Regions from separate parts of the Xenorhabdus siamensis genome, predicted to be linked through region 4. Evidence: predicted binding sites of a transcription regulator. Region 4 holds the regulator's gene; each other region holds the start of a gene.
What was found. The regulator CRP, encoded in region 4, controls carbon source genes, mostly activating them, when cyclic AMP is high. The targets are predictions, from matches to a motif close to ATGTGANNNNNNTCACAT.
Positions count from the first base shown of each region.

Region 1 (5,794 bases), on a different contig from region 4:
ACCGACCAGTTCCCGGTGAATATCATCGTTAAGTTGTTTTAGATCCAGCATCACTAAATCGGTATCATCCAGCAGCTCATCAATTACTGGTTCATAGCGGCGAACAAAGCCATTGGTATCTAAACAAGTGTGAATACCTTCTGCATGGCAAGCTCTGAACCAATCACGGACAAATTCAGCTTGAAGGATGGCTTCTCCACCTGATGCTGTGACTCCACCACCTGAGACATTCATAAAATGGCGATAAGTTGTTACTTCCTTGATAAGTTCTTCGACAGTTACCGTTTTGCCGCAATGCGTATCCCATGTATCCCGATTATGGCAATAAAGACAACGCATTAGGCAGCCTTGGAAAAACGCGATAAAACGGATACCAGGACCATCAACGGTTCCGCAGGATTCAAAAGAGTGGATACGGCCAAGTACCGACATGAAAGGGTTTCTCCAAAAACTGATTGGATGCTGAGAGAGTAAAGGCCCCGATTTTACAGGGGCCTTGGAGTGTATGCCATTTTGCTCGATTAGAAAATTATGGCCTTTTTAAGGTAACACGATGCGACTAATAAATATTTACATTGTTTGCGTAAATGTACGCGTAATGACATCCTGTTGCTGTTCTTTAGTCAGAGAATTGAAGCGTACTGCATAGCCAGATACACGGATCGTCAACTGAGGATATTTTTCAGGATTTTCCATTGCATCTATTAGCATTTCACGATTCATTACGTTAACGTTTAGATGTTGACCACCTTCAATATCGGTTTCATGATGGAAATAGCCATCCAACAGAGCTGCCAGATTCGTTTTGCGTGCTTCGTCATTTTTACCCAGAGCGTTAGGTACGATAGAGAAGGTATAAGAGATACCATCCTTCGCGTAAGCAAATGGTAGCTTAGCAACTGAGGTCAGTGAAGCCAGCGCACCTTTTTGGTCACGACCGTGCATTGGGTTAGCGCCCGGCCCAAATGGGGCACCTGCACGACGGCCATCAGGTGTGTTACCCGTTTTTTTACCATAAACAACGTTAGAGGTAATGGTTAATACAGACTGAGTTGGTACTGCATTACGATAGGTCTGCAATTTCTGAATTTTCTTCATGAAACGTTCAACCAAATCGCAGGCAATATCATCAACACGAGTATCATTATTACCAAACTGGGGATATTCACCTTCGATTTTGAAATCAATCGCCAGGCCATTCTCATCACGGATTGGTGATACTTTTGCATATTTGATCGCGGACAGAGAGTCTGCCGCCACAGACAAACCTGCGATACCACATGCCATAGTACGGTGAACATCCCGATCATGCAGTGCCATTAAGGAGGCTTCATAGCTGTATTTATCATGCATGTAGTGGATGATATTCAGCGCTGTGACGTACTGTTTTGCCAGCCAGTCCATAAAGTGATCCATGCGTTCGATGACTTTATCATAATCCAAAACATCATCTTTCATGGGGGCTTCCTTCGGGCCAACCTGCATTTTCAGTTTTTCATCTACACCACCATTAATCGCATACAACATGGTTTTCGCCAGATTTGCACGGGCACCGAAGAACTGCATTTGTTTGCCAACAACCATTGGGCTGACGCAACATGCAATGGCGTAATCATCACTGTTGAAATCGGGACGCATCAGATCATCATTTTCATACTGCAAGGATGAAGTATCGATAGACACTTTTGCTGCGTATTTTTTAAAGTTGGCTGGTAGTTTTTCAGACCACAGAATGGTCATGTTGGGTTCCGGAGATGGCCCCATTGTGTACAGCGTATTCAAGAAACGGTAACTGTTTTTGGTAACAAGGGTACGACCATCCAGACCCATACCGGCTATTGATTCAGTAGCCCAAATCGGATCACCGGAGAACAACTCATCGTATTCCGGAGTACGCAGGAAACGAACCATGCGCAGCTTCATCACCAGATGGTCGATTAGCTCTTGTGCTTCTTGTTCAGTCAATTTGCCCGCTTGCAGGTCTCGCTCAATATAGATATCCAGAAAGCTGGATACACGGCCGAAAGACATTGCAGCACCATTTTGAGATTTTACAGCAGCCAGATAGGCAAAATAAGTCCACTGTACAGCTTCCCTGGCGGTGGTCGCAGGGCCGGAAATATCGTAGCCATATTTAGCAGCCATTTCTTTAATTTGACCAAGAGCATGATGTTGTTCTGAAATCTCTTCACGCAGGCGAATAGTTGCTTCCAGATCTTCGCCATTTTCCAATTTTTCTTGCAATGAGGTGAATTGTGCATACTTTTCATCACGCAGGAAATCAATACCGTACAGTGCAACACGACGATAATCACCGATAATACGACCGCGGCCATAAGCATCAGGTAAACCAGTTAGTACACCGGATTTGCGGCATTTCAGAATATCAGACGTATAAACATCGAATACCCCCTGATTGTGGGTCTTACGATATTCAGTAAAAATTTGTTTCAGTTTTGGATCCAGCTCTCGGTTGTATGCTTTGCAGGAGCCTTCAACCATTTTAATCCCACCAAATGGAATAATGGCACGTTTCAGTGGCGCTTCAGTTTGCAGACCAACGATTTGTTCTAGATCTTTTTCAATATAACCAGCATCATGAGAGGTAATTGTAGACGCAATGTCAGTATCAAAATCAACCGGAGCATGAGTGCGGTTTTCGATTTTGATACCTTCCATGACCATTTCCCACAAAATATCCGTCGCTTTTGTAGCGCCTGCAAGAAATGATTCATCACCTTCATATGGAGTGTAGTTTTTCTGAATGAAGTCACGAACATTGACTTCATTCTGCCAGCTACCTTCGTTAAAGTCTTGCCATGCTACAAAGAATTTTTCATTTAACTCAGACATGATACTTTTACCTTTTAACCGTAGAACTTGGAAATTTGGTGTGGAAGCAAATTAATGTCAGCGGCTACCACGTAAATAAATGAACCAATAAGTCAACCCAACCAATATCGAACCACCAATGATGTTACCAATCGTAACTGGTAGCAGGTTATCAGTAATAAAATTTGAGACTGTCAGTTGGGGAAATTGCTCCGGTGTTGTTCCTACTTTTTCCCAGAATTCAGCGGTAGCGAATTCTTTAATAACAATTCCAAAAGGGATCAGAAACATGTTAGCAATGCTGTGTTCAAAGCCGCTTGCGACAAACATGCTAATTGGCAGAATTAATGCAAATAATTTATCAACAAGGCTGCGGCCTGCATAACTCATCCAGACAGCAAGGCATACCATCAGATTAGCTAAAATGCCTAAGCATAATGCCTCAATAAAGGTATGGTGCATTTTATGATCGGCTACCTGTAATACGTTCAGGCCCCAAAAACCATTGGCGGCGGTATGTTGACCTGAATGCCACATTAAAGTGACAAAAAATAAAGCTCCAATCAGATTACCGATATAAACGTTAATCCAGTTTTTGAACATTTGTGACCAGGTAATACGGCCCGTTGCTTTTGAAACAATGGTCAGTACTGTGGAAGTGAAGAGATCGACACCAAATATTATTATTAACATTAAGCCCAGGGAGAAACAGATACCACCGGTCAATTTAGCTAAACCATAAGGAATGGAAAAAGTTCCTGTTGTAACCGTAATATAAAAGACGAAAGCAATGGAAATAAATACACCAGCCATGATTGCTGATAAATAAGTTACTGCGAAATGTTTATTGACTTTATATACACCGCTATCATCAGCAATTTGTGCCATTACAGCAGGTGGATATAAATTAAAAGGGTTGTCAGTTTTCATACTAACACTCTCTTTTTTCTCAGTTAATTATAGCACGTGATGATAGTAACAAATGGGCATTGACCTGAATTTGATATAGATCATATTAAATAGAAAGCCTAGTGAATTATTGCTGTTAAAATAGTCTTTTTTTGGATTAACTTTTTGATATCTATTTAAAAAATATTTTTTAAAAATTATAAAAGTATTTTATATGAAGAATTTTGAGAAAAATACAGGAAAAGTAAAATAACAGGTTAAATTGTCATTTATTTGTTATTTGAAAATAAATGTAATTTAACCTGAGTTTTAATTTTGCCAGAAAATAACTTTAATTTAACAGGTTATTTATCCCTGTTTATTTATCCAAAAATCCCGTTTGGCTTTTTGTAGTTTTTCATAAGCATTCAATAATGCTTGATGGGCTGGTAATGCTTTTAATTCTGAATCGATAGACCATAATCCGTAGAAACAGTTTTTACCATCAATGGCTGAAGATGCAGCCTCTACCGCTTTCTGACCGTACATTTTGACAAAAGCTTGATGATATTGGCCTGGATCACGATCTTCTTCTTGGGTAAGCAATAGTAGGGTATGCAGGCAGCGATAATAATTTGCCCTTTCTGCTGTGAAGACAGAAGAGTTGAAATCTTGTGTCCATTCAACCCATATCAGAGCCTGTTCCAGATCATGACCTGCCAGTGCCAACATGGATTTTAGTTCACCAATACGCAAGTTGCTCCAGCCGTTATCTTTACCTGCTGCAATTCCTAATAATTCACGCACGCGGGTAAAATCATCCAGCCCTTCTTCGTCTATTTGCTCAAGGAAGGCAAGGTATTCTTCTGGTTGCCATTGGCTATCCGGCAAGGACAGAATCGTATCACGCAAATGAGTTCCCATCGTATTATTGGCAATGTACAGATCTTCAACCGGATAAATATCTGACATACCCGGCACCAGAATGCGGCAGGCGTAAACACTAAGATGTTCATAATCAGCAATATAAACTTCTGCATCCAGCGATGTGAAAATGCTCATCAAAGTTGCGAATTCTTCTTCTGTTGTTCCGCTGAAATCCCAGTCGGCAAATTCATAATCAGCATCTTGTTTGAACAAATCCCAGCTAATTGCGCCGCTTGAATCAATAAAGTGAGTTTCCAGATTTGTGTGTTCAGAAACTTCTTCATCATCGAAACTTGGTGGTGTAAAGACATCAAGATCTTTCAGACTGCGGCCTTGTAAAAGTTCTGTTACGGTACGCTCTAACGCAACACCAAAATCAGGGTGAGCACCAAAAGAGGCAAAACATGTGCCGTTATTGGGGTTGAACAGTACAACGCAGATCACCGGGAATTGACCGCCCAGAGAAGCATCATAGCAATAGAGTGGGAAACCTTCTTCCTGCAATTTATTGACTGATGCAACAACACCGGGGTAGCGATCCATCACAACTTGTGGAATTTCAGGTAAACTAATGCATTCTGCGATAATGCGGTTTTTCACATAGCGTTCGAATACTTCGGATAGTCCCTGAACACGAGCTTCGTTTATGGTATTACCTGCTGACATACCGTTTGAAACATACAGATTCCCAACGATATTCATTGGAATATAAACGGTTTTATTATCGGACTGACGTGTGAATGGCAATGCGCAGATCCCACGTTCTTCATTACCGGATTGCAAATCAATCAACTGACTGCCACAAAGTTCATTGGCAGGATTGTAAAAATGGTGCAAATGTTCGTCCAGAATACCTTCTGGCAAGGAATCATCTTCCGGTAGAGGAAACCACTTTTCGTTTGGATAATGAACAAATTCGCTTTTAGCAATTGTATTTCCAAGATAAAAATCAGCGAAAAAATAATTTGTTGATAGACGCTCAAAGTATTCACCTAATGCAGAGGCTAATGCTGCTTTTTTACTGGCTCCCTTACCGTTAGTAAAACACAATGGACAATCGCGATCGCGGATATGTACTGACCAGACATTCGGAACAGGATTTAGCCATGAGGCTTCTTCAATATTAAAGCCAAGAGAGTTCAATTTA
Region 1 covers NZ_JBBMXE010000017.1:178,424-184,217, reverse strand. The annotation lists gene pflA (pyruvate formate lyase 1-activating protein) at 1-432, opposite strand, end outside; gene pflB (formate C-acetyltransferase) at 571-2,853, opposite strand; gene focA (formate transporter FocA) at 2,911-3,762, opposite strand; gene ycaO (30S ribosomal protein S12 methylthiotransferase accessory factor YcaO) at 4,090-5,794, opposite strand, start outside.
Region 1: the regulator CRP is predicted to act here: its motif matches at 3,831-3,848, upstream of focA (formate transporter FocA).

Region 2 (5,794 bases), on a different contig from region 4:
AATATGGAAGGTTATGCCAATGGCCATGCGCTATCTACATCAGGCGTTATCAGCGGCTATGATATGACTTTTGAAGCCGCACTGACCAAACTGCATTACTTGTTGAGTCAGCACTACGAAACTGAAGAAATCCGCTCGCTAATGCAGCAGAATTTACGCGGAGAATTGAGCTACTCCGACAAGTAAAAAAATACGTCGAGGAATATAATGAAAACCGCATTATTACTTATCGATCTACAAAATGACTTCTGTACAGGCGGGACGCTGGCGGTCAAGGAAAGCGAAGAAGTTATCAAAATGGCAAATAAAGCGATTGAATTGTGTCAGCAACACAACATCACTATTATCGCAACTCAAGATTGGCATCCATCCGATCACATGAGTTTTGCCGTCAATTCTGGTCAACCTGTTGGTGAGTTGGGGGAACTGAATGGTATCCCTCAGATATGGTGGCCTGTGCATTGTGTACAGGGACAATTAGGTGCAGACTTCCATCCAACGTTGAATCAGTCTGCTATTCAGGAAATTTTTCGTAAAGGCGAAAATTCACAGATAGATAGCTATAGCGCATTCTTTGATAACGATCGTAAAAACGCTACCAAACTGCATAGTTGGCTATCAGAACAACATATCAATCGCCTGTTGATTTTGGGAATTGCCACTGATTACTGCGTAAAATTTACGGTCTTGGATGCTTTAGAACATGGATATGAAACTTACGTGATCGCTGAAGGCTGCCGTGGAGTCAATATTCAAGCAGATGACAGCCAACGAGCCATTGAAGAAATGACAGCCAAAGGTGCCAGGTTGATTTCATTAAGTGAAATAACAACGCTTTTTTAAGTTATTTTTTCTGAACATACCCAAAATTAACCTCGTCCTTTTATTGCAAACTTATTACAAAGGACGAGGTTATTATTTTAACCTGCTGGTTCATTCTTCTTCTGACAGCGGTTTTAACTTGGCAACCATTTCTGATTGGAACATAGCCTTCAGTGCTTGCTTGCTTTTTATCGTAATTTGGCCATCCGTGCCAATTGTCATATGTTCAGGATCATGATTATGCCTGGCTTGCCAAAGCATCACCATTTGCAAACTATTTTCTTTCTGCTCTGGTGTTAATGGAACGCCATCTTGCCATTTGCCCAACTCAACAGCCTGAACCAATCGTTGATAAATTTCAGGCGTCATGGCAGAGAGTAAATCATCCAACTTCATCGATATTTCCTTACGGCTACACATTTTGGCTGAATCGATTCTATTTTAGTGACCAATTCATATTGCTTATCTTTATTTAAAAACACCCGCAGTCATAATATTAACCTGCCGTTTCTTCACCTGTTTCCTTATCAACAAACCATAAGGCAGCCGAATTAATGCAAAAGCGCTCTCCGGTAGGTTTAGGTCCATCAGGGAAAACATGCCCTAAATGTGCCTGACAATGACTGCAACGCACCTCTATTCGATGCATATTATGGGAGTAATCATCAATATATTTAATGGAATTGTCATTGATTGGCTGGTAAAAACTTGGCCATCCACATCCAGAATCAAACTTAGTATCAGAAACAAATAATGGCTGATGACAACACAAACAATGATAAATGCCACTTTTTTTGTTGTGCAACAGTTTTCCTGAAAATGGCGGCTCAGTACCTGCTTCCTGCGTGACATAACGCTGCATTTCACTAAGCTGCTCCAAAGAAACGGAGATATTTTTAGCCATGGAAACCACCTTTTGAGGCCAATATTTTCAATTAAAAAACACCGAAAACAACAAAAAGCAAATACTAGAATGTTAAAAGGCATTCTAACGCATTCAACATAATGATTTACTTTACTAATTGTGATAAATCTCACATCTCTAACCAATGGTAACTTTAAATATCGCTTTATACCCCGATAATGATGGGCGTAGAGCTTGTTACAGTTGAATAGCGAGCATTCAGACAGTGATTTCTAAATTGATCTTTTTCAATTGTTGACACGATTCCGCTTGACGACTGACAAGATTTTGGTAACTTTAGAAACAACTTTTAATTCACTAAAAAATAGCTGGTGGAATACTATGACTATCAAAGTAGGTATTAACGGTTTTGGTCGTATTGGCCGTATTGTTTTCCGTGCTGCACAAGAACGTTCTGACATTGAAATCGTTGCAATCAATGACCTGTTAGATGCAGATTACATGGCTTACATGCTGAAATACGATTCAACCCACGGCCGCTTCAACGGTACTGTTGAAGTTAAAGACGGTCATCTGGTTGTTAACGGCAAAACCATCCGCGTTACATCTGAGAGAGATCCAGCTAACCTGAAGTGGGACGAAGTAGGTGTTGATGTTGTTGCTGAAGCAACTGGCATTTTCCTGACTGACGAAACTGCACGTAAACACATCACTGCTGGCGCGAAAAAAGTTGTTCTGACTGGCCCATCTAAAGACAACACTCCAATGTTTGTTATGGGTGTCAATCACAAGGCCTATGCAGGCCAGGACATCGTTTCTAACGCTTCCTGCACAACCAACTGCCTTGCTCCGCTAGCTAAAGTTATCAATGATAAATTTGGTATCGTTGAAGGTTTGATGACAACTGTTCACGCAACAACTGCAACTCAGAAAACAGTTGACGGCCCTTCTGCTAAGGACTGGCGTGGTGGCCGTGGTGCGGCACAAAACATCATTCCATCTTCTACCGGTGCTGCAAAAGCAGTAGGTAAAGTTATTCCAGAACTGAACGGCAAATTGACCGGTATGTCTTTCCGTGTACCGACTCCTAACGTTTCTGTTGTTGACCTGACTGCACGTCTCGAAAAACCAGCGACTTATGAAGAAATTTGTCAAGCAATCAAAGAAGCGGCTGAAGGCGAACTGAAAGGCATTCTGGGCTACACTGAAGATGACGTTGTTTCTACTGATTTCAATGGCGAGAAACTCACTTCTGTATTCGATGCCAAAGCGGGTATCGCGTTGAACGACAACTTCGTAAAACTGGTTTCTTGGTATGACAACGAAACGGGTTACTCTAACAAAGTTCTGGATCTGATTGCTCATATCTATAACTAATTGAAATTTAATCTATTATTCAATAAGCCACCTTTGCAGGTGGCTTTATTTTCCCTCTCTACCACAATAAGCTATCCTTGCCTTTACCAATTATCCAATTCAGGTTTATATAAGGTTATGTAGATGCTTGATAGAATTTTCTCATTATCGGTTGTAAAACAAATATCTCCTTATATCAGTCAAAGGAATATTGATGGATTTCCGCTGATTGTGATTTCCCACCCCAAAATCCGTGGTGCAATCAGTATCCAGGGCGCACATCTTATGGCATGGCAACCCTGTGGTGAAAAACCTGTATTATGGTTAAGCGATAATACAAAACTCCGTGAGGGTACAGCCATTCGTGGTGGTATTCCTATCTGTTGGCCTTGGTTTGGCTCTCTGTGCACACCCAGTCATGGGTTTGCCCGGATATTACCGTGGGAATTCAAGGCCCATCATGAAAATGAGAATGGTGTGATTTTGATGTTCACACTACAAGATAGCGCATACACAAAACAGTTGTGGCCACATGAATTTACACTTATTGCCCGCTTTAAATTGGGAGAGACTTGCGAAATAGAGCTGGAATCCCATGGAGATTATCAGGTCACTTGTGCCCTACACTCTTACTTCAATGTGAGTCACATCAATCAAATCCGTATCAGCGGGCTAGGTCATCACTTTATTGATACTGTTATAGACAGAGAGCAATACACTGATGAGGACCTCATTTTTCAAGGAAGAACGGATCGCATTTATACAGAGCCAGAAAATTTCAGTCTGATTAGAGATGAGTTATGGAATCGTACCATTGAAATTCATCATTATCATCATAGTGATGTGGTCTGCTGGAATCCCGGCGCTGAACTAGCGAGTAGCATGCAAGATATCAGTAAAGAAGGTTATAAGAACATGGCTTGCGTTGAAACCGCACGTATCAATACCCCTCTATATTCTAAAAGTGGAACTCCTGGCAGGCTTGCTACCGTTATTCGCTGTCGCCAAAATAAAAGTCATAAAAGTTGAGGCGGGTGATGTGTGGGGTCTGAACAGTCATTTATTTCGTACAGCGCTTCCGTACAGAACGCTGTACGAAAAAATGCCAGAAAAGACAGAAAACAGCGTCATTCCACAACGACTGGAACACGTTTGGCCAAAGCACACAGTAGCTCATAACCAATTGTCCCGGCTGCCTCCGCGACTTCATCCACCGGTAATTTTTCTCCCCATAATTCGACTGAACTGCCAATTGTTGCCAATGGGCATGGAGTCAAATCAACCGACATCATGTCCATTGATATAGCACCCAACAAGCGAGTACGAATACCATCGACAATAACCGGCGTTCCTGTTGATGCATGTCGTGGATAACCATCAGCATAACCACATGCCACTGTTCCTACACGAGTCACATATTGGGTAGTATAGCGGCTGCCATAACCAATTTTCTCTCCTTTGGAAAGATCATGAACCGCAATGATTTCACTTTTTAAACTCATCGCTGGTTTTAAGCCTACGTCAGCAATATCACGCCATTTTCCACTGGGAGAAGCACCATACAGAATAATTCCAGGCCTGACCCAATCCCCGTGTGTTTGCGGATGCCATAAGACTGCCCCAGAATTAGCCAGACAGTGAGGGAGTGAGTTCATATTCAGCCGGTTAACAACGGTAAATTGCCCATCAACACCAATTTCATTATCGGAATTAGCGAAATGCGTCATTAAAGTGACTGAATGAATATTTTTCATCCCATTTGCCATTGAAACTATCTGTGGATATTCGTCTGGGGTAAATCCCAGACGATTCATGCCACTATTCAGTTTCAAATAAATATCAATGGGCTTATCTAATTCCGCGTCTTTTATCACCTTGAGTTGCCAATGACTATGCACTGTGGTTGTCAGGTCATATTGATTAATTATCTGCAAATCTTCAACATTGAAGAAACCTTCCAACAACAGGATTGGCCCCTGCCACCCCTGCTCTCTCAAATAAGTAGCTTCATTCATATCAAGCAGTGCAAATCCATCCGACTGCTTGAGTGATTGCCATATTCTATCCAACCCATGCCCATATGCATTCGCTTTCACTACCGACCAGATTTTACTATTACCGACTTTTTGGCGGATAACCGCCAAATTATGACGAAGTGCGTTGAGATGGATGGTTGCCAAAATAGGACGTGGCATGATGGCCTCTTTTAATTTACTTTACGCAGTATGTAAACGATGCTTCATCCGAAGCACTTTTGTATTAAATCCATTGATATATCTGAATACAGAGAGATCATCTGCTGCAATTTCAGGCTTTTTACCAGAGAGTAAGTCAGATAATAACTTTCCTGAACCACAGGCCATCGTCCAGCCTAATGTTCCATGCCCGGTATTTAAATAAAGATTAGGATATTTGGTTGGGCCAACAATGGGAGTACCATCCGGCGTCATTGGCCGTAATCCGGCCCAGAATGAGGCTTCAACAATATTGCCACCATTAGGGTAAAGATCCTCTACTACCATTTTGAGTGTTTCACAACGGTTTTTCAGCACATTCAGGTTAAAACCAACGACTTCTGCCATTCCTCCTACGCGAATTCGATTATCAAAACGGGTAATGGCTATTTTGTAAGTTTCATCCAATACTGTTGAAACAGGTGAGCGTGTTTCATTCATTATCGGCATGGTTAACGAATAACCTTTCATTGGATAAACCGGAATTGTGACAAGATTTTTCAATAAGTCAGTAGAA
Region 2 covers NZ_JBBMXE010000007.1:161,171-166,964, forward strand. The annotation lists gene ansA (asparaginase) at 1-186, shown strand, start outside; gene pncA (bifunctional nicotinamidase/pyrazinamidase) at 208-843, shown strand; gene AAC852_RS07565 (YeaC family protein) at 934-1,218, opposite strand; gene msrB (peptide-methionine (R)-S-oxide reductase MsrB) at 1,319-1,726, opposite strand; gene gapA (glyceraldehyde-3-phosphate dehydrogenase) at 2,069-3,064, shown strand; gene AAC852_RS07580 (D-hexose-6-phosphate mutarotase) at 3,188-4,072, shown strand; gene alr (alanine racemase) at 4,171-5,238, opposite strand; gene AAC852_RS07590 (D-amino acid dehydrogenase) at 5,260-5,794, opposite strand, start outside.
Region 2: the regulator CRP is predicted to act here: its motif matches at 1,845-1,862, upstream of msrB (peptide-methionine (R)-S-oxide reductase MsrB).

Region 3 (5,794 bases), on a different contig from region 4:
TGGAGTGGCAGATAATAGGCCACTCTTTTTGTTTCTATTCTCAAATAAAATCCAACCTGATTAAGCGAGTCATTTTTCAAGAAGCATAAATAATATGTGCTGTCTATTCAGAAAGTAAGCAAATGCTTGCCTGTTTGTGAATTAATCTTCATTATTTAATGCAAGTTTTATAAGCACATTGTTCTTACAACCACAATTGTTTTTACAAGTACACTGTTTTTTTACAAGCACTTTGTTTGCATAACAATATACTGATAGATAGTCATATGCCCAAAGGATGTCAAGAGGCGTCGCAGCCAACAAAGAGACAACTTGAAAAACGAAGGGTATAACTCAAATTGCATTTTGAAACTGACATTGATTTTTTAGGGGGGGCTATGGGGAAACATATTCCGATTACGCTGGGTAATATAGAGCCGTTAGCTTATACATCACGGATCAAACCGGGAAAAATTGCACTTGTCTGTGAAGGTGGTGGGCAGCGGGGAATTTTTACCGCAGGTGTGTTGGATGAATTTCTCCGGCTTGACTTCAACCCATTCGAATTGTTTCTTGGTACTTCCGCAGGTGCCCAGAACCTTTCTGCTTATATCTGTGGTCAGAGAGGATATGCCCGTAAGGTAATTAAAAATTACACAACTAATACTACCTTTTTTAATCCGTTGCGCTTTGTCCGGGGTGGGCATCTCATCGATCTGGATTGGTATATTGATATCGTTTCTAAAAAATCACCTTTGAATATCCCTATTGCGATGCGACATTTTGATGCAGGGCGTGAATTCTATATGTGCGCCTGTCGAGCCGATGATTTTGAAGCTAATTATTTACATCCTGAGGAAAAAAATTGGATGGAGATCATAAAGGCTTCCAGCGCTATTCCTGGCTTTTATCGTAATGGCGTGACGCTTGATGGCACTGTTTATCAAGATGGTGGCATTTGTGATGCTATCCCAGTAGAAGAGGCTTATCGCCGTGGTGCAGATACCATTGTGGTGGTCAGGACAGTACCTTCACAGCTCTATTACACGCAACAGTGGATTAAACGAATAGAGCGCTGGCTGGAAAGCAGTAGCTCACAAAAGATGATTCAGATGTTGAAGCTGCATGCTAAAAGTTACTATCGAACACAGCAATTTATTGAAAATCCGCCAGATGATGTGCAGGTATTCGAAATTTATCCACCAGCACCCTTGGCCACAATGGCACTGGGAAGCAGGATCAGTGCATTGGATAAGGATTATCACCTGGGGCGGCGCTGTGGGCGGTATTTTCTGGCCACCATCGGACATACTTTTGTCGGAGGTAAATTTGGTGTGGCAGAACGTAAAAGTTATGGTGTTTGTCGCAACGGTTTAAATCATGATGGAATGAACCGTAATGTTTTCAGGCACAATGGCTTTTTGGACAATATGAATCGCCCGGAGATTGAGGGAACAGAGGTCAATGATATTACCTCGACTCCACGGACAGGTTACCATGATGGATAAGTAGATGTTTATCGATACACATTGCCATTTTGATTTTCCCCCTTTTACTGGCGATGAAACAGCAAGTTTAGCGCGCGCCAGACAAACAGGGGTAGAAAAAATCATTGTCCCGACAGTCAGTCAGTTGAATTTTCAACGTGTTGCCGATCTGGCTGCTACCTATGACTCAATTTATGCTGCGTTTGGGTTACATCCTTTATATATCAATGAACATCATGACGTGCATCTGGATGCGCTGGAACAGAAACTCAAGGAAAAACAGGCTAACTGTGTAGCGGTAGGTGAAATCGGGCTTGATCTGTATATGCCGGAACCTCAGTTTGAGAAGCAAAAAGGCCTCTTAGCAGCGCAGCTCATGCTGGCCAGCAAGTATGAATTGCCTGTGATACTTCACTCTCGCAAAAGCCACGACCAATTGGCAGCAATGTTACGGAAACACAGTGTGCCACGTACTGGTGTGATCCATGGCTTTGCCGGAAGTTTGTCTCAGGCACAGGCTTTTATTCGTTTGGGTTTTTACATTGGTGTTGGTGGAACTATTACTTATGAGAGAGCAAAAAAGACGCGAGATACGATTGCACGATTACCACTGTCATCTCTTGTATTAGAAACGGATGCACCTGATATGCCCTTATCAGGGTTTCAGGGGCAACCAAACCGACCAGAAAGAGTTGCTCAGGTTTTTTCTGCATTGTGTAAGTTGCGTTCTGAATCTGTAGATGAAATTTCCGGCAAAATTTATCAAAATAGCGTGACATTGTTTGCATTAAGCTAGTTTCTATTGAATAAAAATCAGGCCATTTTTGTCAGACAAAAGATGGACTTCCGTTTTAAATAAATATTAATAATATTAAACTGGCATTATCTTCTTATTTCTCCCTTTTTTTCCGCAAGATTATCTAATCCCTGAGAAATAATGTGACTATATGTGATGTATGTCTCATTTTCTGTTTTTATATTACTTTTTGCTGTATTAATTTGTGATGTTAGTTGCTTGTTCTTTTTTACTACTAGGTATAATCGCCTCCACACACAGTGTCAGTAGGAACTTACAAAATAACTGACATATTTTTAATTCATTTAGTGAACAGGGATTCTTCCAATGCAACTCATTATGAGCCTGATAGGGATGGTAGTGCTGATTTTTATCGCAGTACTTTTCTCCAGTAATTACCGAGCTATTAAAATCCGCACTGTCCTCGGCGCCTTTCTTATTCAGGTAGCTATTGGGGCATTTGTACTTTATGTGCCGGCAGGTAAAGACATTCTGGGTGGAATGTCAAAAGGTGTTTCCAATGTAATCGGATATGGTCAGAAGGGAACTGATTTCATCTTCGGTGGATTGGTTTCTGACAAAATGTTTGAACTGTTTGGCGGCGGTGGCTTTATCTTTGCTCTGCGCGTTCTGCCAGTCATTGTTTTCTTCTCTTCTCTGATTGCAGTTCTGTATTACATCGGTGTTATGCAGCTTATCATTAAAGTTCTTGGTGGTGGCTTGCAAAAAGTGTTGGGAACATCACGTACAGAGTCTCTGTCCGCAACAGCGAATATTTTCGTAGGTCAGACAGAAGCCCCTCTGGTTGTTCGTCCTTATATCGCGACCATGACTCAATCTGAGTTGTTTGCTGTTATGTGTGGTGGTCTGGCTTCTGTAGCAGGCTCTGTATTAGCAGGCTACGCATCCATGGGTGTTCCATTGGAATACCTGATCGCGGCTTCATTCATGGCAGCACCGGGTGGCCTTTTGTTTGCAAAATTGATGGTGCCAGAAACTGAAAAAACACACGATACTGTTGATGCAATGTCTCTGGTTACTGCGGAAGAGCGTCCGGCTAATATTATTGATGCGGCGGCATCTGGTGCGGCATCCGGTATGCAACTGGCTCTGAATGTAGGTGCAATGTTGTTGGCATTTACTGCATTGATTGCTTTGTTGAATGGTATGCTAGGTGGCATCGGTGGTTGGTTCAGTTATCCTCAATTGTCAATGGAATTGATTCTGGGTTGGGTGTTTGCGCCAATTGCTTATCTGATTGGTATACCGTGGCATGAAGCAACAGTTGCAGGTTCTTTTATTGGACAGAAACTGGTTGTTAATGAATTCGTTGCATTCATGAGCTTTGGTGAATATCTGAAACCAGATGACGTAGTTAAGGCAGCAGGTCTGCAAGTACTTTCTGATCACACCAAAGCGATTATTTCTTTCGCATTGTGTGGTTTTGCTAATTTGTCTTCTGTTGCCGTTCTGCTCGGTGGTCTGGGGGGGATGGCACCAAACCGCCGCGGTGACATTGCGCGCTTCGGTCTGAAAGCCGTATTGGCTGGTTCACTCTCTAACCTGATGAGTGCCACAATTGCCGGATTTTTCTTCTCTCTGTAATAGTTAGAGAAATCTAATTAGAAAACATCTACTAAATGAGATGCAGGTGGGTTGACCTCACCTGCATTTTATTTTTCTCAAGGTCAATTATCACGATTAACATCACAATAAAATGATTATCATTGCAATTCTCATTTAATTAATGTGAGTTTACACACGCCTTATTGTGCGTTTACATGTTCAAATAATGATGTTCTAAGATTTCATGGAGTAAGCTAATGCCTGCCGGTGCAGTATAATCTAAATAAAATCAGACTAAAGAACCACGTGCGGAGAAAAGGAACTCTGTTGTTGCTGGGAAATATAATCATCGCAACATCTTCAAGGAACCAAGTCCGCTCGCCAACATAAGAACTGACTCATCATTCAGGACAATTATTCAACATAAGCGTTTCAAGAAAGTGTGAACTGATTGAATCACAATAATACCGTTGGAGAGTTTTATGACCGATTTAACCGCAGTTGCTCAGCGTGCGCTGAGTTTGATGGATTTAACCACACTCAATGATGACGATACTAATGAAAAGGTAATGGCACTTTGTCATCAGGCGAACAGCCCGGCAGGGCATACCGCAGCTATCTGTATCTACCCACGTTTTATTCCGGTTGCACGTAAGGTATTAAGTGAACAAGGAACACCTGACGTTCGTATTGCCACTGTTACCAACTTCCCGCATGGTAATGACGATATTGATATCGCACTGGCGGAAACCCGTGCAGCCATTGCTTATGGTGCTGACGAAGTGGACGTTGTTTTCCCTTATCGTGCCCTGATAGCGGGTAACGAACAAATCGGTTTTGATTTGGTTAAAGCCTGCAAGGCTGCCTGCGCTGGAGCTGGTGTCTGGCTAAAAGTTATTATTGAAACTGGCGAACTGAAAGAGGTTGATCTGATCCGTAAAGCATCTGAAATATCAATTAAAGCGGGAGCAGATTTTATTAAAACATCAACCGGAAAAGTACCCGTGAATGCGACACTGGAAAGTGCAGAGATCATGCTCAGCGTTATCCGTGATATGGGGGTAGGAGATACTGTTGGATTTAAACCTGCGGGCGGTGTGCGTACCACAGAAGAAGCAGCACAGTATCTGGCTCTGGCAGATAGAATCATGGGTGATAAATGGGTAGACTCCCGCCATTTCCGTTTTGGTGCTTCCAGTTTATTGGGGAGCTTATTGACAACGTTAGGGCACCAGGGACAAAAACAAAGCAGTGGTTATTGATAACCCATATTTAGAACCATCATTGATTGAAAACAATCGTTATTGAGATCAATAACAACATATGAAGGTTCGCTAAGATAAGGTGCATTACTGCCATTCTTTTCAGATAATAATGATGATTGGGAGGTAGCTTTGTTTCTGGCACAGGAAATTATCCGCAAAAAGAGAGAGGGTTATCCACTGAGTGAAGAGGAAATCCGTTTCTTTATTAATGGCGTGTGTAATAACACAGTATCCGAAGGGCAAATCGCTGCATTAGCAATGACCATTTATTTCCGGGATATGACGATGGAGGAACGTATTGCTTTAACATTGGCAGTACGTGATTCCGGTACAGTTCTGGATTGGAATAAATTGAACTTGCATGGCCCAGTTGTCGATAAACATTCGACGGGCGGGGTTGGTGATGTAACATCCCTGATGTTAGGGCCGATGGTAGCAGCATGTGGAGGTTATGTCCCGATGATCTCAGGGCGCGGATTGGGGCATACCGGAGGAACGTTGGATAAATTAGAATCCATTCCCGGTTTTGACATTTTCCCTGATGAACATCGTTTCCGTGACATTATCCGGGATGTTGGCATTGCGATTATCGGTCAGACCCATTCATTGGCACCTGCGGATAAGCGTTTTTATGCAACACGTGATATTACTGCTACTGTTGACTCTATTCCACTGATTACCGCCTCTATTCTGGGCAAAAA
Region 3 covers NZ_JBBMXE010000014.1:108,151-113,944, forward strand. The annotation lists gene AAC852_RS14480 (patatin-like phospholipase family protein) at 378-1,487, shown strand; gene AAC852_RS14485 (TatD family hydrolase) at 1,492-2,262, shown strand; gene AAC852_RS14490 (NupC/NupG family nucleoside CNT transporter) at 2,602-3,867, shown strand; gene deoC (deoxyribose-phosphate aldolase) at 4,311-5,090, shown strand; gene deoA (thymidine phosphorylase) at 5,223-5,794, shown strand, end outside.
Region 3: the regulator CRP is predicted to act here: its motif matches at 2,414-2,431, upstream of AAC852_RS14490 (NupC/NupG family nucleoside CNT transporter).

Region 4 (5,794 bases):
CTCAAAAAACATCCTCAAAGCTAAGCAATACCAGCAGCTAATATAATGTGATATGGAGCGACCACAATGATTATCCCGTGGCAACAAGTAGAACCCGATACTCTACTTAACTTGATCGAAAGTTTTGTCTTGCGGGAAGGCACCGACTACGGTGAACTCGAAAAAACACTGGAACAGAAAGTACAGGATGTAAAACGCCAGCTTGAGCGGGGTGAAGCCCTGCTGGTTTGGTCTGAATTGCATGAGACTGTCAATATCATGCCTAAGGAGATGTTCCGTCCATAGTTTCATATCATTTCTGGCTCAATAAATAGCATTTCATTCAACATCGGTTTGTTTTATTGGCCTGATACTGCTGATCACGAGAACGATCATCCCAATTTTTTATGATAAGGAGTCTGTTTCTTATGTCTGCCAAACACCCTGTCATTGCCATAACCGGCTCTAGCGGAGCCGGAACGACAACCACCAGTGTGGCATTTCGCAAGATTTTCCAACAACTCGGCATCACTGCCGCACTTATCGAAGGGGATAGTTTCCACCGTTATACCCGCCCTGAAATGGACGCAGAAATACGTAAAGCGAAAGAACAAGGCAGGCACATCAGTTACTTCGGGCCAGAAGCGAATGATTTCCATATGCTAGAGAAGACATTCTTTGAATATGGGGAAACAGGTGCTGGCCGCTGGCGGAAATATCTGCATACGTATGACGAAGCTGTTCCCTACAACCAAGTACCGGGTACATTCACGCCCTGGGAATCGCTACCATCAAACACCGATATGCTGTTTTATGAAGGATTACATGGTGGTGTTGTCACGCCGCAATACAATGTCGCCGAATTAGTTGATCTGCTAATTGGTGTTGTCCCCATCGTCAACCTTGAATGGATACAAAAACTCATTCGCGATACCAGTGAACGCGGGCATTCAAGGGAGGCGGTTATGGATTCCGTGGTTCGTTCGATGGATGATTATATTCGCTATATTACGCCACAGTTTTCCCGCACTCACATCAACTTTCAACGCGTTCCTACTGTTGATACCTCCAACCCCTTTTCCGCCAAAGCTATTCCTTCTCTAGACGAAAGTTTTATCGTCATCCGATTCCGTGGTCTGAGCCAAATCGATTTCCCTTATTTACTGGCCATGCTTCAGGGTTCGTTTATTTCCAGTATAAATACTATCGTCGTTCCGGGTGGAAAAATGGGACTGGCAATGGAGTTAATTATGGCTCCGTTAGTTCAACAATTACTGGAAGGCAAAAAAATTTCCTGAATTAAGCACAAGTTAATTATCAATAACGCAGGTAACAAAAAATAATGTTACCTGTGATAAAACACCCACTATTCACCCACTTATAAATGAAAATGTAGTAAATGGTGTTCTGCAAACAGATTTCTGGTAATTTATTAACTGGTTTTATATGCTGAAGCGATACAGGAGAAGACAGAAATGTTTTCCTGTGTTACAAACAAAAGTTACAAGCGAAGCTGGCAGGTTTTATGGGTCTGGATGACTACACCAATATGTTAGCATCCTTTATAAACCTATATAAAATTCTTACTTGTCAGTTTTTCAGCAAGTTAATATGTTAATCTATTGACTTTATAAAGCCAGCCTGATGAGAAACTGTCAGCTTCTCAGAACATAAAGGCGGAAATAACAACAGAGGATAAAGCGAATGGTTCTCGGCAAGCCACAAACAGACCCTACTCTTGAATGGTTTTTGTCACACTGCCATATTCACAAATATCCATCCAAGAGCACGCTTATTCATCAAGGCGAGAAAGCAGAAACGCTTTACTACATTGTTAAAGGTTCAGTTGCTGTTCTAATAAAAGATGAAGAAGGTAAAGAAATGATCCTCTCTTATTTAAATCAGGGGGATTTCATTGGTGAACTTGGATTGTTTGAAGAAGGGCAAGAACGTACTGCATGGGTGCGAGCTAAGAGCGCCTGTGAAGTGGCTGAAATTTCTTATAAGAAATTTCGCCAGTTAATTCAGGTTAATCCTGACATTCTGATGCGTTTATCCGCTCAGATGGCAAGCCGCTTACAAACAACATCGGAAAAAGTTGGAAACCTGGCATTTCTGGATGTGACAGGTCGTATTGCACAGACATTGCTCAATCTGGCCAAACAGCCTGATGCAATGACCCATCCTGATGGTATGCAAATCAAAATTACACGTCAGGAAATTGGGCAGATTGTCGGATGCTCCCGTGAAACTGTCGGCCGCATTCTGAAAATGCTGGAAGATCAAAACCTGATCTCTGCGCACGGCAAAACAATTGTCGTTTATGGAACCCGCTAGTTCTTGAAATTGCGCTTGAATTAGGCCAGTGCGGCCCATAGAGCACTGGCTTTTTGCTTTCCATCCTTCAGCTTCTCTCATCCCTTAACAAAATGAAACCCGCTGGTGCATAATTTAGTGATATCACCTGCCCACAAATGCTTCGTAAAAAAATGGCCGTAAACAGTAGCCAAAAGAGGAAGTAAATCGTTCTTCGTTAATATTTAAGAAAATTATTTAACAGTTCATGTCCTTGTTCACTCAGGATGCTTTCCGGATGGAACTGCACGCCTTCCAAGGGGAGAGTACGGTGACGTATTCCCATTATTTCATCCACATTACCATCATGCTGGCTCCATGCCGTAACCTCAAAGGATGCAGGTAACGTTTCTGCGGCAATAACCAAAGAGTGATAACGGGTAACTGTCAGTGGACGATTCAATCCCTTAAATACACCTTGCTGGTTATGGTGAATTAAACAGGTTTTTCCGTGCATCACCTCACGGGCTTTAACAACACTCGCGCCAAAAGCCTGACCAATCGCTTGATGTCCGAGACACACCCCCAAAATCGGCACTTTCCCGGCAAAATGTGAAATGGCTTCCAGTGAGATCCCTGATTCATCTGGTGTACAAGGCCCCGGAGAGATCACTAAATGAGTCGGTGCTAATTTCTCGATATCTTCAAGCTGTAATTCATCATTACGCTTAACTAAAACATTTGCCCCTAACTCACAAAAATATTGATATAAATTGAATGTAAAAGAGTCGTAGTTATCTATTATTAATAACATAGGAGTTCATCCTACTGATTTTTATAGTTTTATATATTGCGTTGTCCTATTGGACATTATGCGTTCTGTATCACGGTAAAATTAGGTAAAGCAGCACCAACGGTAGCGGGACAGTCATCATACCACATAGACATTTTTAAAATAGGGGCAGGGATTACCGCCAGACAGCGGCACATATCCACAGTGAGGTCTTTTTCGTGTGAAAACGTAGAGGAGTGAGAAAGGGAGACGGCACTTTAAAAACCCTGAAACTTCAAAAAGTGTAATAACAGGCCAATACCGTCTCATTCTCTATCTTTCAGGCAAAAAACGTGTTTTTCTCATCAAGGTTATTGGGAAACAACCTTTGCAGAAAGTATCACAATCGGTTTAACAGGAACATTTTGGTAAGGCCCAACATTTTCTGTTTTGACTTGAGAAATTTTGTCAACCACATCCATCCCTTTCACTACCTTACCAAAGACGGCATAGCCGAAATCACGCTGACCGTGGTCAAGAAAAGCATTATCAGTCACATTAATGAAAAACTGACTGGTTGCACTATCCTTATCTGCGGTGCGTGCCATCGCAATTGTTCCACGCAAGTTACGTAAGCCATTATCAGCTTCATTTTTGATTGGGGCTTTGGTGACTTTCTGTTTCATATCTTTCGTAAATCCCCCTCCCTGGATCATGAAACCGGGAATAACGCGATGGAAAATCGTATTGTTATAAAAACCCTCATTCACATACTCAACGAAATTCTTTGTGGTAATCGGCGCCTTATTGCTATCCAGTTCAAGCTCTATTTCACCTGCTGATGTCATCAGCTTCACGTGAGTTTCGGCAGCCAATGCTGGAGCAGCCATACTGATAGCACATGCCGTCATAAGCGACACAAAAATACGTTTAAACATTGATGGTTCCTTTATTCTTGAGGTCAATAACAAAACCCATAAAACTCATTAAGTGTAATTCCCTATAGCGCTAAGTTGCAAAGATTTACCAACTTTTACGAGTAATGATGAGTTTTGCTAAAGAATATCTATCTAAATAAATATTATATTCTCATATTCTGGGTAGAGTTTATTTTTGGAATAGCGTCTATCTTGGTGTTCTTTCATACATATTAGGCAGGAAAAAGTTGCAGAATATTCTTTACTACGTTAGGCAAAAATAATTTCAGTCAAAAAGCAAAAATATGTCGTAATAGAAACATCACGATAAAGTTACACCTGTCCACAAGCCGTTGCTCTCGGTATAATCACCGCGCTGTTTTTTCGTGTATTCCGCAGGGAGATAATCATTTTGACCATCAAAAACTACAACTATCATACGACCCACTTTGTCACGAGTGCACCTGACATTCGCCACCTGCCTCAAGATGTGGGCATTGAGGTCGCGTTTGCCGGTCGGTCAAATGCCGGTAAATCCAGTGCGCTGAATGCACTGACCCGGCAAAAGAGCCTTGCCCGTACCAGTAAAACGCCCGGACGAACGCAATTGATTAACCTGTTTGAGGTAGAAGAAGGCATACGCCTGGTTGACTTACCGGGTTATGGTTATGCACAAGTGCCGGAAGAAATGAAACTCAAGTGGCAGAGAGCATTGGGCGAATATCTCCAGAAACGTGAATGCCTACAGGGGCTGGTGGTATTGATGGATATCCGTCATCCACTAAAAGATCTGGATAGGCAAATGATTGAATGGGCGATCGTGATGCAAGTACCAGTCATGATACTACTGACCAAAGCCGATAAACTGGCATCAGGGGCACGCAAAAAACAATTAAACGAAGTACGTCAGGAATTGGCTGCGCTGGACGGTGATATTCAGATCGAGAATTTCTCTGTTTTGAAAAAAATTGGCATAGACAAACTTGAACAGAAACTTAATAACTGGTTCAGCCAGCCCACTATTGAAGTGAAGTAATTTCCACCTTTTCCCTTCTCACCTCCTGCAACAATCGTAAATCACGCATAAAAAAACGCCCCAGTCAAAAGAGATGACTGGGGCAGCTAATATTCAGCTAAATCCGATTACGTGAAGTAAAAGGTCTGAAAGATAGAACATCTTACCTCTGTACCCTACGCCAATAACTTTACCCTATTTTTTTTATCAAAAAAAGATTTTTTTGTAATTAATTTTCAATAAATACCTCGATTTAGCCATAATTATGTGATCAATCTCTGTCATTACACCATTTTTCTTGTAGTTTAATTACATATTTGTGGGATCTGGATCTAATCTAAAATCTAACCAAAATTCTTGTCTCACGCCCCTTCACAGCATAATAAAGAAAGCCACAGCGCATTAAATGTGCTGTGGCTTTCAAATTATTCAATAAAGATTAGTGAGCCTGATCCCAATTTTCCCCTATCCCCACATCAACTTTCAGAGGGACACCAAGCTGCATACTTTTCTCCATCAACTCTCTGATTTTCTGTTCCGCGATAGCCAGCTCTGATTCATGTACTTCAAACACCAATTCATCATGAACCTGCATAATCATACGCACATTCGGTTGTGCAGTGACGATCCAATCATCCACCGCTATCATGGCCAATTTGATAATATCTGCTGCCGTTCCCTGCATCGGAGCATTAATGGCCTCACGCTCAGAAGCCTTACGACGCATGGCATTGCGCGATTTGATATCTGGCAGATACAGACGACGACCTTCCAACGTCTCAACAAATCCGTTCTCAGCAGCCTGTTGACGAGTGC
Region 4 covers NZ_JBBMXE010000005.1:396,429-402,222, reverse strand. The annotation lists gene AAC852_RS05705 (YheU family protein) at 67-285, shown strand; gene AAC852_RS05700 (phosphoribulokinase) at 408-1,277, shown strand; gene crp (cAMP-activated global transcriptional regulator CRP) at 1,684-2,316, shown strand; gene AAC852_RS05690 (aminodeoxychorismate synthase component II) at 2,513-3,088, opposite strand; gene ppiA (peptidylprolyl isomerase A) at 3,418-3,984, opposite strand; gene yihA (ribosome biogenesis GTP-binding protein YihA/YsxC) at 4,376-4,999, shown strand; gene spfP (small protein SpfP) at 5,093-5,140, opposite strand; gene polA (DNA polymerase I) at 5,418-5,794, opposite strand, start outside.